3 regions of the Desulfotomaculum defluvii genome follow, and region 1 is predicted to be linked to each of the others. Evidence: riboswitches for the same ligand, from Rfam matches in the RefSeq annotation. Region 1 holds a riboswitch; each other region holds the start of a gene.
The links. Region 1 has a riboswitch for S-adenosylmethionine ahead of ACYQ03_RS02350 (homocysteine biosynthesis protein). Riboswitches for the same ligand answer to the same signal wherever they lie in the genome.

Region 1 (4,763 bases):
TAATGGAATTACTAATCATGGCTGATGCACTCCGCCGAGCCTCTGCCCGACGCATCACAGCTGTAATTCCTTATTATGGTTACGCCCGTCAGGATCGTAAAACCCGTGCCAGAGACCCCATCACAGCTAAACTTGTTGCTAATATTGTATCAGCCAGTGGTTGTCGCCGGGTGATAACCATGGATTTACATGCGGGTCAGATTCAGGGTTTCTTTGATATTCCTGTGGATCATCTGCCTGCTGTACCTATCTTGGCGGAATACTTTCAACAAACACAGGACCCTGAAAATGTAGTTGTGGTTTCACCTGATATTGGTGGGGTTACCCGTGCTAGAGATTTGGCTGAGCGAATTGGATCACCCTTGGCTATTATTGACAAACGTCGCCCGGAACCCAATGTAGCCGAAGTTACCAATGTTATTGGCAATATTAAAGGGAAAACTGTTATTATGATTGACGATATTATCGATACTGCTGGAACCATCACAAAGGGAGCGGCTGCGCTAATGGATCGTGGTGCCAAAGAAATCTATGTTTGCTGTACCCATGCAGTACTTTCTGGTCCGGCCATACAGCGGTTAGAAGAGTCTGTTATTAAAGAAGTGATTATCACAAATACCATACCATTACCTCCGGAAAAAATGATTAATAAAATTAAAGTGTTATCTGTGGCTCCATTACTTGGTGAGGCAATTATACGCATCCACGAAGACCTTTCGGTTAGCAAGCTATTCTCTTAATAAGAGATAGATTTGCCATCAGCTTTTAGCTGTAAGTTATCGCTAATGGTTGGTAGGTGGCCTTGGGCCATGAGCCATGGGCCTTGGGCTTTTTTGCCTGTTCTGTTTAGGGGTCTCTTGCTCATGGCACACTGCATTTTCATATTTTGTGTAGGTCAAAGGGGTTTTATAAAAGAAATGCGACGTGGAGGACTGTTCCCCCTGTCGCATTTTTTATATATCTACCAGTGCCCATGCCAATTCTCATAAAAGTCAATGCCGGTTTCATCTTCTTGTTCCTCTGGTGACCCCCAACCAACGATACCAGTTTTAAGCATGTCCGGGCGGGACTCTTCCAGGTTATACATAGCACTCACCTCCTTCTGGTTGAATAATATATTTTGATGATTATCGTATGGTTATGCAGACTAACTAAGTTGTCTGGTCAAAGCAAAAGACCCATAAGTGTAACCAGCACAAAAAGCCTATGGCCTTTTCCAAAGGTGATTTAGCTGACGGCTGATGACTATTCCTTTTTACCAAAAAAAAATAGTTGACAATATAACTTGGCCTTGCTAAACTAAACAGTATCTTAAATTAAACAAACCAATTAAATATGCGCTCTTATCCCGAGAGGTGGAGGGACTGGCCCTATGAAACCCAGCAACCGTCCGGTAGAACCCGGACAGGTGCTAATTCCTGCAGAAGATTTTCTTCTGACAGATAAGAGGTGAGCTATGACCGTGATATGGGAATAAGCCTCTTCTGTTAAGAAGGGGCTTGTTTATTTTATTATGGACTGGAAGAGCGCGCAGAAGGAGGATTTTTAAATGGCTGTTGAGAGAACCTATGCAGAAATTAATGCCCGTATCAAAGCGGGAAAGGCAGTGGTATTGACTGCTGAAGAAGTGATTGGAAAAGTGAGAGAGCAGGGACTGTCTAAAACGGCTGCAGAAGTTGATGTGGTAACTACTGGTACCTTTGGCCCCATGTGTTCTTCTGGTGCGTTTTTGAATTTTGGACATTCTTCTCCTCGGATTAGAATGACTAAAGTATCTCTAAATAATGTTCCTGCCTATACTGGCATAGCTGCAGTGGATGCATTTATCGGCGCCACGGAAATTCCCGAAGAGGATCCGGCAAATGGAGATTTTCCAGGGGATTTTCGCTACGGTGGGGGTCATGTTATAGAGGATTTGGTAGCAGGAAAGCAAATAAAGCTGAAAGCTTTATCCTACGGTACTGATTGTTACCCCAGAAAAGAAATAGAAACAACCCTTACCTTGAATGAGATAAATGAGGCTATTTTATTTAACCCTCGCAATGGTTATCAAAACTATAACTGTGCCGTTAACCTAAGTGATAAAACTATCTATACCTATATGGGAACACTTAAACCCCGCTTAGGAAATGCCAACTATTCTACCTCTGGACAATTAAGTCCCCTGATGAAGGATCCTAATTTTGCTACCATAGGCGTAGGCACCAGAATCTTTCTGGGTGGGGGTGTAGGCTATGTGGTTTGGAATGGCACCCAGCATTTCCCCGGCTGGCTAAAGGACCAAGAGGGAAACGTGGTGGGCTCAGCAGGTGGGACACTTTCTGTTCTAGGTGACCTAAAGCAGATGAAAGCCCAGTGGCTAAGGGGAACCAGTTTCCGAGGTTATGGTGCTACTCTAACCGTAGGGTTAGGAATACCTATTCCTATACTTAACGAAGAAATACTACGTTATGCTGCATTATCAGATGAGGAACTGCATGCTCCGGTAGTTGATTACAGTGATGCTTACCCGAATCGGGTTGGTGGGAATTTAGGTTTAGTCAGCTATGCCCAATTAAAATCAGGGAAAATTACTATAAATGGTAAAGAAATCCCTACGGCACCCCTATCTAGTTACCCAAAAGCTAGGGAAATCGCTAATCAGTTAAAGAACTGGATTGAAAAAGGAGACTTTTTATTGGGTGAACCAGTACAGCTTCTACCTGGCCCTGCAGCAGGTTTAACGGGTAAGACATTAGATATTAAGTAATGGAAGGAGTGTCGGTAAATGGCACCTCATAAAATTGTTTTGCGTTTCACTTCATCAACATCTGATCAACCTATTATCTATCACTTAGTAAAGGACTATGATTTGGTGGTAAATATTGTCAAGGCACAAATTAATCCTCACCTAGAAGGGACTTTAGTTTTAGACCTTTGGGGGGAGAAATATGAGGAAGGTATAGAGTATCTAAGGAATCAGGGTATCTCTGTACATCCCCTTACTCAGGAAGTAGTCCGCAATAACGATCGTTGCACCAGTTGTGGGGCTTGCACAGGGCATTGCCCCGCGGGAGCTCTATATATAGAACGTCCTTCCATGGAAGTGCAGTTTGATGGAGACAAGTGTGTATTGTGCTTACAATGCTTAAAGGTTTGCCCGGTTCGAGCGATGGAGGTACGAATATAGAATGGATTATATCGAGCGCACCTATCGTGATTTGCATCGTCAAGGAGATTTGATACATTTCCAGGTGGGAGTTAAAGAAACAGATCTAGATATTGGTGTGCGGCGGGATCGTTTTACTCCCGAACTGGTAAGCTGGGTGGAGAAATTAATTAAAGAGCAACGGTCACTGTTGGAAGAATATATTAATAGGGACACTGTTTTTCCAACCACCCTAAATCCCCACAAAGTTTTGCCAGGTGCCCCGGATATCGCCATAGAAATGGCTGAAGCTGGTCAATTGGCTGGTGTGGGGCCCATGGCTGCGGTGGCGGGTGCTTTTTCTCAAGTAGTGGGAAAAGCTTTGAGTCGGCGTTCCCGTGATGTGATAGTGGAAAATGGAGGAGATATTTTTATTAAAACTTCCTGTGCACGAAAGGTAGGAATCTTTGCCGGAACCTCCCCCTTTAGTAATAAAATTGCACTGGAAATTCAACCGTGGCAGAGCCCATTGGGTATTTGCACGTCATCCGGTACGGTAGGTCATTCCCTAAGTTTTGGTAAGTCTGATGCAGTGATCATTCTTTCTTCCTCACCCATTTTGGCTGATGCAGTGGCCACTGCCGCTGGCAATTTTGTGCAGGTAGAAGAAGATGTACAAAGGGCGGTGGACTATGCTGCTTCCATAAAGGGGATAACTGGTGCTGTGGCCATTAAAGGAGAGAAGATGGCTGTTTGGGGCCAAATTAAGTTGGTTCCCATGGGTTAGGAGCATCTTTATTTTAATGCAAGAAAAATGCAAGACTTTTGTCATGGTAAATTCCCCCAGCGTAACTTACAATGGGTTAAGATAATAACGCAAAAGGGGGAAATGATTTTGCATTTAACTATTAATGATATTTTAGATGTAGCCATTAAATCTGAGGAAAGCAGCTATAAATTTTACAGTGAAATGGCAGGCAAGGCGAAGCTTGTAGAAACTGAGAAGATTTTAAAAAGATTAGCCCAGGATGAAAAGGACCATTTGGATTACCTTCTCTGGCTAAAATCTGGTGAACCGATCAATGAAGAAGTATATTTTGATGGCTTCGAAGAGGCCGGGGAGCTAAACCCCGACATGACACCCGAGGAAGTACTGACCATTGCCACGCAACGTGAAGATGCAGCAGCTAAAATGTATAATCAAATGGCAGATATTTTTAAGGCCCAACAGGATAAAAAATTTATCTTTGAACGTATGGCTAGGGAAGAGGAACACCACCGTGCAGCTGTGGCAAAACTAATGGAAGAGTTGTAAAAAGGTCAGTGTCGCAAAACTACTTTTCAGTAGCTAGCGACACTGCTTTTTTGCTGTTAGCTATTTGCTTTTAGCCTTAGGTTTTTAATGATACCTAATGCTTAAAAGTAAGTGACCCCATACTAATCGGTTTTTTCTTCCTTTTCTTTGCTTAACTTTTCAGAAACCAAAGGTGATTCTTCTATTACCAAAGGTTCCTCGGTAGCTTCCTTTTCGTCCTCGGGTTCCTTCTCTTCACGGGGTAAAGCACCTGGAGGTAATTCATGGACTTCAACAAAATCTTCAACTTGTTCTGCCCTACTTAAGTCATCGGTTTGACGG
Region 2 (4,763 bases), on a different contig from region 1:
CCCGGCCTGTACTTGAGACAAAGCATCCCGTCTAGTTATTTCAGTTTTTCCTTCGCGGATTTCGGCCTGTAGAGCCTTTTTACCTGTGGGGTTAAGACGCTCGCCAATGGCTACTGGTATTCCTTGGGGATCAATTGTCACTGTTTTAACCCGGCTGGCTACCCTTAAACCAAATTTTTTATAACGGGTCTTAAGCTCCATATGCTTAACTTGGCGTGAGATCTCCTTTATATGGTCAGGTGTTGTCCCACAGCAACCACCTAGTATAGATGCACCGTAGGTTACAAAACGTTGGGCATATTGGGCCATAGTCTCTGCAGTCTCCCGAAAAACCGTATTACCGTCGATAATTTCCGGCATACCGGCATTAGGTGATACTAATATAGGAAGATTGGTGCTTTCTGTAAGTTTTTTTACCACATCTTCCAATTGACTTGGTCCCACAGAACAATTCACCCCAATGGCAGCCACACCAAGTCTTTCAGCCACGACGGCGGCAGTTTCCGGATCCGTTCCGGTAAAGGTGCGGCCAGTTTCATCAAAGGTAAAGCTGGCCACCACTGGTACATTACCAGCATCGGCAGCAGCAATAAGGGCTGCACGCATTTCACCTATATCGCCAAAGGTTTCGAAGAGAATTAAATCTACACCGGCTTCTACCATAGCAACACATTGTTCATAAAATTGCTCATAGGCTTGATCAAAGGTCATGGTTCCCAGGGGTTGTAAAAACTTACCCAGTGGACCCACCGAGCCAGCTACCATTGCTCCATATTGACCGGCCACTTCCTTGGCTAGGGTCACTGACCGGTGATTAATATCTTTTACTTTATCTGCCAGGTTATAGTCTGCCAATTTTAAGCCAATGGCTCCAAAGGTATTGGTAGTGATAATGTCTGCCCCTGCTTCTAAATATAGTTTATGTATTTCTTTAATGGCTTCAGGGTGGCTAAGATTCCATTCCTCAGGACACCATCCACCTGGTAGACCCCTCTGTTGCAACAAGGTCCCCATGGCGCCATCAATAATTAAAATTTCTTTTTTTACTCTTTCTCTAAAAGACAATTTCCTTTCTCTCCTTCCATCCTAGCTACGATACAAACAGTTAGTTTTTTGGCATAAATCACATTTACTATTTATTTTAAAGGGCTTTGAACCCCAACCGACAACAAAACAAAGGGATTTTGATGGGTTCATCTGGTAAAAGTCATTGCAGGTTATTTTTATCTGAAGGGCATCGGCCAATTCTAGCATGTCTGGCAAATACTCCATAGGTACACCACGATAACCAGGACCCAGCTTTGGCGTGGGGTATAGCCCCTTTAACCGCATCTGACTGGCAGCCAATCCAATTACTTGTTCGGCAACCGCTTCTACCGCAACAGTTCCTACAGCATCCATAATAACTCCCCGGGTTGTTTCTCCTCTACGAAACAACAGTGTTGCTTCCTGTTCAATAGCTTCCCCAACTGTTACTGCCACCACGCTAACAGCGCTAACTTTTTTTAGAACAGGATCTCTAATTTCAAGACTATCCCCAAGGGTAATCTTGCCCTTATCGAAACAGAAGGGTATTTGATTTATTACCGCCGTAGGTGTAATAAATATTTTAGCTTCTTGAATGATATCATTGATTTGCCTTAGCAGTTGTGGTGTTTGATTACTTACATTTTTTATACCCAGATATTGAAGAACTTTATTTGGTGGTATGTTTAATGGTATTTGAGGTAGCAGCATATTATCCTCCAACAAGGTCTCTTTTAAGCTAAAAAAACGCCCACTAAGGGCGTAAATGGTAATAGAAATTCCATCGCACCCTTATCTTTCAAGAACTAATTAATTCCTGCAGGAGTTGGCACCGCCGCCATACAATGGCCGGTTGCCGGGTTTCATAGGGCCAGTCCCTCCACCACTCTTGATAAGTGCAAAGAATATATTTTATTATTGGTAATGTACAACAAACCACACTTCTTCGTCAAGAGAATCTTAGAAAAACTTGTCCGGCTGGGTTTTAAGTGCCCTTTAGGGTATCGTCAGCTTAGTTTTTCTTATACTTTCGCCGCAGCTTCTCCGGCTACATAGCCTGTACTAAAGGCCACCTGCATATTAAAACCACCTGTCTGTGCATCCACATCCAGAATTTCTCCGGCAAAGAAAAGCCCTTTGATCAGCTTAGATTCCATAGTTCGCGGATTAATCTCCTTTACCTTAATTCCTCCAGCAGTTATGGTGGCTTCTTGGATTGGTCTGGTGCCAGTTATATGAATTGGCAGGCCCTTACATATAGAAGCAAGGTTGCTTATTTCAGTGCCATTTACCTGATTTGCCGGGCGTTCTGAGGAAATATCAGCCAATTGCAGTAAAACCTTGGCCAATCTTTCTGGGATCATTTCGGATAAAATGTTTTTTACGGAACGCTTACCCGCTTCCCCCATGCTTTTAAGTAGTTTTAGTTCCAAATCTGATAAAGAGTATCCGGAAAACAAATCAATTTTTCCTTGCACTAGGGCATTGGTATTCCTCTGACCTTCCTTTGCCACCACCCGACTTACCCGCAGAGCACCAGGACCTGAAAGACCCCAGTGGGTTACAATCAAATCTCCAACTTCCGAAGCCAATATTTTACCCTTCTGATTGTAAAGGGTGATAGTTGTATCCTTTAGTGAGATGCCCTGCACCTCCCGGTTGAGAATCCACTGATCATTACAGGTAATGGAGACAGCTGCGGGAAACAACGGTGTAACCTGGTGTCCCACCTCTCGAGCTAGCTTGTAACCCTCCCCAGTGCTACCGGTGGCAGGATAGGAAAGTCCGCCAGTTGCTACCACCACTGCCTTTGCCAGTATTACTTGCCCATTTACTCTGACACCTTGGCAGATTTGATCCTCCACCAACAGTGAATCTACCTTGTTACCATAACTTATTTTAACGCCTGATTGTTGCAGATATTTGACTAGGGCTTGGACTACGTCAGATGCCCTGTTGCTAACAGGAAAAACTCTTCCTTTTTCTTCTATTTTAGTCTTTATCCCAAGGGCACGTAAAAAATCCCTTAAATCACTCCCAGAAAATTGATGTAAAGCACTGTAGACAAATTTGCCATTGCCAGGAATATTGGCAATCATTTCATCAATGTCAGCACTATTGGTCAGGTTGCAGCGTCCTCCACCTGTTATCAGCATCTTTCTGCCCAGAGATTCGTTTTTCTCCACCAGCTGCACCCTTGCCCCCAGCGCTGCTGCCCGGGCTGCGGCCATCATGCCAGCAGGCCCTCCCCCGGTCACCACTACATCCCATTTTTGTTGCAAAGGAATCGACTCCCAGTTTCAATGTTTATACTTAATTGTTTATATTTTAACGCAAGTTAGGGGAAAAGCATACTAACAGCATATACAACTGCCATGGGCCATGTGCCTTGGGCCTTGAGCTAAAGAACCTACGGCAAACACCCAAAAAAGCCCATTGCCCATTGCCCATGGCCCAAGGCTCATGGTTTATACTAAAAACTAAAAGAGCAACCCTATAGGGGCTGCCCATTTACATAAAACTAAATATTACACGTTAAACCTAAAATTAATTATGTCCCCATCCTGCACAAGGTATTCCTTGCCTTCTAAGCGCAGCAGACCTTTATCCCTTGCTTTGGCCATTGAACCAGTGGCAGACAGGTCTTCGAAGGCAATAACCTCTGCCCGGATAAAGCCCCGTTCAATATCAGAGTGAATCTTGCCTGCTGCCCTTTTGGCATCGGTGTTGCGCTTTATGGTCCAAGCTCGAACTTCATCTTCACCAGCTGTGAGGAAGGAGATTAAACCCAGATAGTCATAGACAGCTCTGGCCAAACGATCTATGCCCAGTTCGCTGATACCTAAGTCTTCCATAAAAAGTTCTCGATCTTCAGCCGGTAATTGACTGATTTCCATTTCTATACGTCCACAAATTTCTAGTACAGCTATTCCCTTCTCTGCAGCGTATTTTTCTACCTTGTCTTTACCTGGATAAGTTCCCTCTCGATACTGATCTTCATCAATGTTGATGACCAGCATCATTGGTTTCTCTGTCAGGAAGGCGTAGTTTCTTAAAGTAGCCTTTTCCTCATCGGTTAGGCCCAATTGGCTGATAGGTTTTTCCTCTTCCAAGGCTTGTAGACATTTCTTCAGAACCTCTAGTTCAAAGGCATTTTCCTTAGTGATTTTTTTACCAGACTGGATTCTTTCAATTCTTTTTTCAACTAGATCCATGTCAGCCAAGAGGATTTCAACGGCAATGGTTTCTATATCCCGCATGGGATTAATATCATCTTCCACATGGGGAACGTCAGAATTCTCAAAGGCCCTTACCACATGCACCAATAGGTCAGCATTACGGATAGCACTGAGGAATTGGTTGCCGACACCCTTTCCTTCGCTGGCCCCCCGGACCAAACCTGGTACTTCGCTAAATTGAATTTGTGCATAGGTAGTTTTTCGTGGTTTGTACATGTTCACTAAAAAATCAATTCTCTTGTCTGGTACCTTTGCCGATGCTGTAATGGTTTCAGTTTTACCACTTAAAAAGTTTGATATCTCTTGATTAGAATTGGTCAATAAATTAAATATTGTGGTTTTTCCCACCATTGGCAGCCCAATAATACCAGTGGTTAGATTAGTTGACACATTCATCACCTCTGTTGTACGAATTTTACCATATCTTAGCTGGCTTGACTACAATTCGTTATATTGTATATATTTATCTAGATTGTAAGCGGGTGATACGAGTATGAA
Region 3 (4,763 bases), on a different contig from region 1:
AGTTAAAGGCAGACACACTGGTGCTGAATCCCCTGGAGGGGTTGTCGGAAGAAGAATTGGCAGCCGGTGAAAATTACCTTTCTGTTATGAGACAAAACCTTAAGAATCTAAAAATTGCTCTGGGAGCTGAATAAAATGAGTAAGGAAGATATCATTAAAATTGAAGGCTTAAATTTTACCTATGGTTGCCATCTTATTTTAAATAACATTAATCTTAGTATTGCCGCCGGAGATGTGGTGGCCATTACTGGGCCTAACGGTTCCGGTAAATCCACCCTCTTAAAGCTGGTGCTAGGTCAGCTAAAACCCACTTCCGGTTCCATCAAACTCTTTGGTACCGAAGCCCATAAAGTAAAGGAACGCTATCGCATTGGTTATTTAGCCCAAAAGGCCACCAGTTTTAACAGTCAATTTCCGGCTACCGCCCGGGAAGTAATACGATCTGGAAGGGTTCCTCGGCGGGGTCTGTTCCACCCCTTGCTAAAACCAGACCAACTTCTGGTTGATCAGGTTCTGGAACAGGTTGGTATGCTAGAGTTCGCAGACCACCCGGTGGGTACCCTTTCTGGTGGGCAACAGCAAAGAATTTTACTGGCTAGGGCATTGGTCTCTCAACCTGATCTCTTAATTCTGGATGAACCCAACACCGGCGTAGATAGCCAAGCACTTGATTCTATGTACCGGTTGTTAAAGGAACTAAGTCTTCAGCAAGATATGACCATGCTAATTGTATCCCATGAGTTAGAGGGTTTAGCATCCCTGATCACTCATCAGGTTTGCCTGGATAAACACATCTGCAGTTGTTCATGTCATAAGTATAACGATCCAGGGAATCAACTGGAACACTGCAGTCGACGTATTAATAGGCAACCTGCCAATACAAAGGAGCCGTGTTATGGAAATCTTACAATATGAGTTCATGCAGCGAGCACTGTTGGCTGGTATATTAGTAGGCCTCATCTGTCCCGCGGTTGGTTTATTCATAGCCCTGCGAAGAATGTCTATGATATCCGATGCGTTATCCCATGTTTGCCTTTCTGGTGTGGCGGCAGGTATGACGCTAGGAATTCACCCGGTGTTAAGTGCTGCCCTCTTCGCCGCTGGGGGTGGGCTATTACTTGAGAGACTGCGTAAGGTTTATCGTGGCTATTCAGAAATTTCCATTGCCATTCTTCTTTCGGCTGGAGTAGCTATCGGTGCTATCATTTTAGATTTAGGCAAGGGTTATAGCGCCAATTTTATGAGTTACCTTTTTGGCAGTATTGTAGCTATCAGTGCCAATGACTTAAAAATTATTTCTTTGCTGGGCATCACCATTCTACTTTTAATAAATATGTTAAAAAAGGAGTTATTTGCTATTTCCTTTGATGAGGAGCATGCTAGGGTTAGTGGTATCCCGGTGGATAGCATCAGTATTTGTTTTACCATCATGACCGCTGTCACCATTGCCCTATCTATCCGAGTGGTGGGCATCCTCTTAGTGTCCTCCTTAATGGTATTGCCCGTTGCTACAGCTATGCGTCTGGCCAACAGTTTCCGGGGTGCCATGATGTTGTCAATTTTATTCGGAGAAACCGCCATTCTCATCGGTATCTTAGCCTCCTTTTACTTGAATCTGGCACCCGGAGGTGCCATTGTCATGACTTCAGTCATCCTATTGGTTGGAACACTAACATATCAGCAGCTTAGTCGTAAATTGGCCATCCACAAAGGAGTTGTTTCACAGTAAAAAACAAGGGTAAGGTTAACCCTTGTTTTTTTATCAGAACAGGCTTCCTAAGCCTTAATAGTCTTGTAAAAAATAGAAACCTTAACCAATCTGGTTAAGGTCTCTGAAAGTTAATCCCTGCAGACTTCAAGGATCGTTATAATCCTAACCAGTATTAAATAATCTAAAACATTATGAGTATTCTTTTATAAAAAAAAGTCTCTGCCTAGGCAGAGAAATTCATTGCGTAGATTATGTGAGTTTTATTTTTTCCTTATCTTAATAGTTTATTCCTTGATAAAATACTTTATTGGTGCTCTTTTGAACAGTTATTAAGTATTAATAAACACGTTATCCACAGAGTTATCCACTTTTATCGTAGTTATCCACAATTATCACAGGTGTTTTTGGGGTAAATGTGGATAGTTGTTAATAACGGTCAATGGCACCTTCTACAATTTTTTGATTATCGAACAAACGCATTAACCTCCTGATATCCTGTTCGTAACGGATTAAGTTTTCAATTTCTTTTAAAAGTTCTTCCAGATCTTCCTTCGTAAATAGAGGTAATAACCTGTTTAACTCCTTTGGATCCATATCGGGGGAGAGCATCTTTCTCACTTCCTCGTATTTTAGGTGTATGACAAAATATTCAAAGCTAATAAGAAAAGTTACAGATCCGAACAAGTTCTTCCTTTCACTTGATATCTAAAAAAAAATGACCGGTTATACCGGCCATTTTTTTTTAGATATAGGTAACCCCAACACTATTGTCCGGAGGAGGTTTTACAGTCTTGCGATCCTTAGAATACCTGGGAACTTGCTTATGTTTTCCATTATCCCTGGACTTTAATCTGCGGCTCACAGCAACCCCTCCTTTTTATATTGAACTCATCTTTATTGTTCTCCTTTTGATCGTATTCATTCTTGCTAAAACTTTTCAGATTTACACTTTTAAGCAAAATAAAATATTGATTGACAAAATCAAATATATGGCATAAAATCTACATTAGTCAATTTAATAGCAATTCTTCTTATCCAGAGAGGCTGAGGGACTGGCCCTGAGACGCCCGGCAACCTTCTTATTTTATCTAAGAAAGGTGCTAATTCCTGCAGAAGAACAATCTTCTGAAAGATAAGGAGGGGGCATAAGCATATTATGGCCTCTTCTGGTCTGACCAGAAGAGGCCTCATTAATTTAGACGGAGCTATACTAGATCAAGCAATCTAAGGAAGGTTGATATACTTGATAGAAATTAAAGACCTAACCAAGGTTTATCATTCCAATGCTGGAGATGTTAAAGCCCTAGACAGTGTAAGTTTAAGAGTTCGTAAAGGCGAAATATACGGTATCATAGGTTTTAGTGGAGCAGGTAAGAGCACATTGATCCGTTGCGTAAATATGCTGGAAAAACCCACATCAGGTAGTATTAAAGTAAATAGTCAGGAAATGACCGAATTAAGTGAAACACAGCTAAGATCCAGCCGCCAAAAAATCGGCATGATTTTTCAGCATTTTAATCTATTATCCTCACGTACTGTATTTGAAAACATCGCTTTCCCTCTGGAGATTAGTGGTGTAAACAATCAGGAAATCCAGGCTAAGGTTACGAAGTTGTTAGATCTAGTGGGACTAGCCGATAAAGCTAACGCTTACCCTAGCCAGTTATCCGGTGGTCAAAAACAAAGGGTAGGCATCGCCCGGGCCTTGGCCAATGACCCCATTGTACTACTGTGCGATGAAGCTACCTCTGCCCTAGACCCTGCCACCACCAGCTCTATATTAGAGTTGTTAAAAGATATAAACCGCCAATTGGATCTAACCATTTTGATGATTACACACGAAATGAAAGTAATCTCTGAAATATGCGATTCTGTAGCAGTAATTGAAAAGGGGAAAATTATTGAAGAAGGTTTAGTCATTGATGTTTTCACCCAACCCCAACACCCCACTACGCGTCGCTTTGTCCAAACAATCATTAATACAGATGTCCCGGAAAAAATTAAGCAGCGTCTGCTTCAAAAGGATGAGGGTCAAATTATCAGGATTTCTTTTATTGGAGACTCTACGGATGAACCTGTGATTTCAACTTTAGCTAAGCAATATGATGTGGATGTAAACATTCTTTATGGCAACATTGACCAGATCCAAGATACTCCCTTTGGCATGTTAATTATTGAATGTCTAGGGCCCAAAGTCAACTGCGAAAAGGCAGTGGAATATTTACGAAGACAAGGCTTAAGAATCGAGGTGTTAAAGAATGTCCAATGAAATTCTCTCCCACCTAGCCAACCTATCCCCAGAGTTAATCAAGGCCACTTGGGAAACTCTTTATATGACAATGGTATCTGTTATACTGGCTTCGGTATTAGGTATTCCCTTAGGAATAATTTTAGTCATTACTGATAAGGGCCATATTAAAGAGAATTTGTTGCTGAACCGGGTTTTGGGATCAATTGTGAACATCTTTCGTTCCTATCCCTTCATTATCTTACTACTGGCACTGGTCCCCTTTACTCGTTTTGTTGTAGGCACTACTATTGGAACCACTGCGGCCATTGTCCCCCTCACCGTTGCCTCAGCTCCCTTTGTGGCCAGAATGGTGGAAACTTCTTTAAAGGAAGTAAACTGGGGTGTGATAGAGGCTTCTCTGGCAATGGGTGCCAATACCTGGCAGATTATTCGTAAGGTACTATTGCCCGAGGCCCTACCCGGTATTATTTTAGGTACGACCATTACAGCCATCGCCGTGGTAGGTTACTCCGCAATGGCTGGTGTCGTGGGAGGAGGTGGCCTAGGGGACCTGGCGGTACGTTACGGCTATATGCGTTTTGATTCAGTGATAATGGTAACCACCGTGGTCATTCTAATCGTTATGGTGCAAATAATGCAAACCCTTGGCAATATACTTGCCGAAAAATTTAACAAAAACTAAGGAGGAGTTTCCATGAAAAAGAAATTAGCTTTACTGGTTACCTGCTTGCTGTCCTTAAGCCTAGTGTTAGTTGGCTGCGGTGGCGAAAAAAAGGAACAACAGGATACTGCCGGTAGTAA

Region 2: linked by a shared signal. The riboswitch ahead of ACYQ03_RS09180 (Vitamin B12 dependent methionine synthase activation subunit) and the one ahead of ACYQ03_RS02350 (homocysteine biosynthesis protein) in region 1 are both predicted to bind S-adenosylmethionine.
Region 3: linked by a shared signal. The riboswitch ahead of ACYQ03_RS06200 (methionine ABC transporter ATP-binding protein) and the one ahead of ACYQ03_RS02350 (homocysteine biosynthesis protein) in region 1 are both predicted to bind S-adenosylmethionine.

Annotation. Positions count from the first base shown of each region.
Region 1 covers NZ_BAAHYV010000004.1:124,236-128,998, forward strand. Annotated here, with positions in the region: gene ACYQ03_RS02340 (ribose-phosphate diphosphokinase) at 1-740, shown strand, start outside; gene ACYQ03_RS02345 (hypothetical protein) at 962-1,087, opposite strand; SAM riboswitch class I at 1,341-1,449, shown strand; gene ACYQ03_RS02350 (homocysteine biosynthesis protein) at 1,550-2,749, shown strand; gene ACYQ03_RS02355 (NIL domain-containing protein) at 2,768-3,169, shown strand; gene ACYQ03_RS02360 (UPF0280 family protein) at 3,171-3,914, shown strand; gene ACYQ03_RS02365 (ferritin family protein) at 4,023-4,442, shown strand; gene ACYQ03_RS02370 (PRC-barrel domain-containing protein) at 4,565-4,763, opposite strand, start outside.
Region 2 covers NZ_BAAHYV010000007.1:436,250-441,012, reverse strand. Annotated here, with positions in the region: gene ACYQ03_RS09185 (homocysteine S-methyltransferase family protein) at 1-1,065, opposite strand, end outside; gene ACYQ03_RS09180 (Vitamin B12 dependent methionine synthase activation subunit) at 1,087-1,737, opposite strand; SAM riboswitch class I at 1,816-1,925, opposite strand; gene ACYQ03_RS09175 (BaiN/RdsA family NAD(P)/FAD-dependent oxidoreductase) at 2,049-3,308, opposite strand; gene ychF (redox-regulated ATPase YchF) at 3,555-4,655, opposite strand.
Region 3 covers NZ_BAAHYV010000006.1:719,655-724,417, reverse strand. Annotated here, with positions in the region: gene ACYQ03_RS06220 (metal ABC transporter substrate-binding protein) at 1-134, shown strand, start outside; gene ACYQ03_RS06215 (metal ABC transporter ATP-binding protein) at 136-915, shown strand; gene ACYQ03_RS06210 (metal ABC transporter permease) at 896-1,729, shown strand; gene ACYQ03_RS06205 (hypothetical protein) at 2,138-2,320, opposite strand; SAM riboswitch class I at 2,740-2,850, shown strand; gene ACYQ03_RS06200 (methionine ABC transporter ATP-binding protein) at 2,955-3,980, shown strand; gene ACYQ03_RS06195 (methionine ABC transporter permease) at 3,970-4,644, shown strand; gene ACYQ03_RS06190 (MetQ/NlpA family ABC transporter substrate-binding protein) at 4,657-4,763, shown strand, end outside.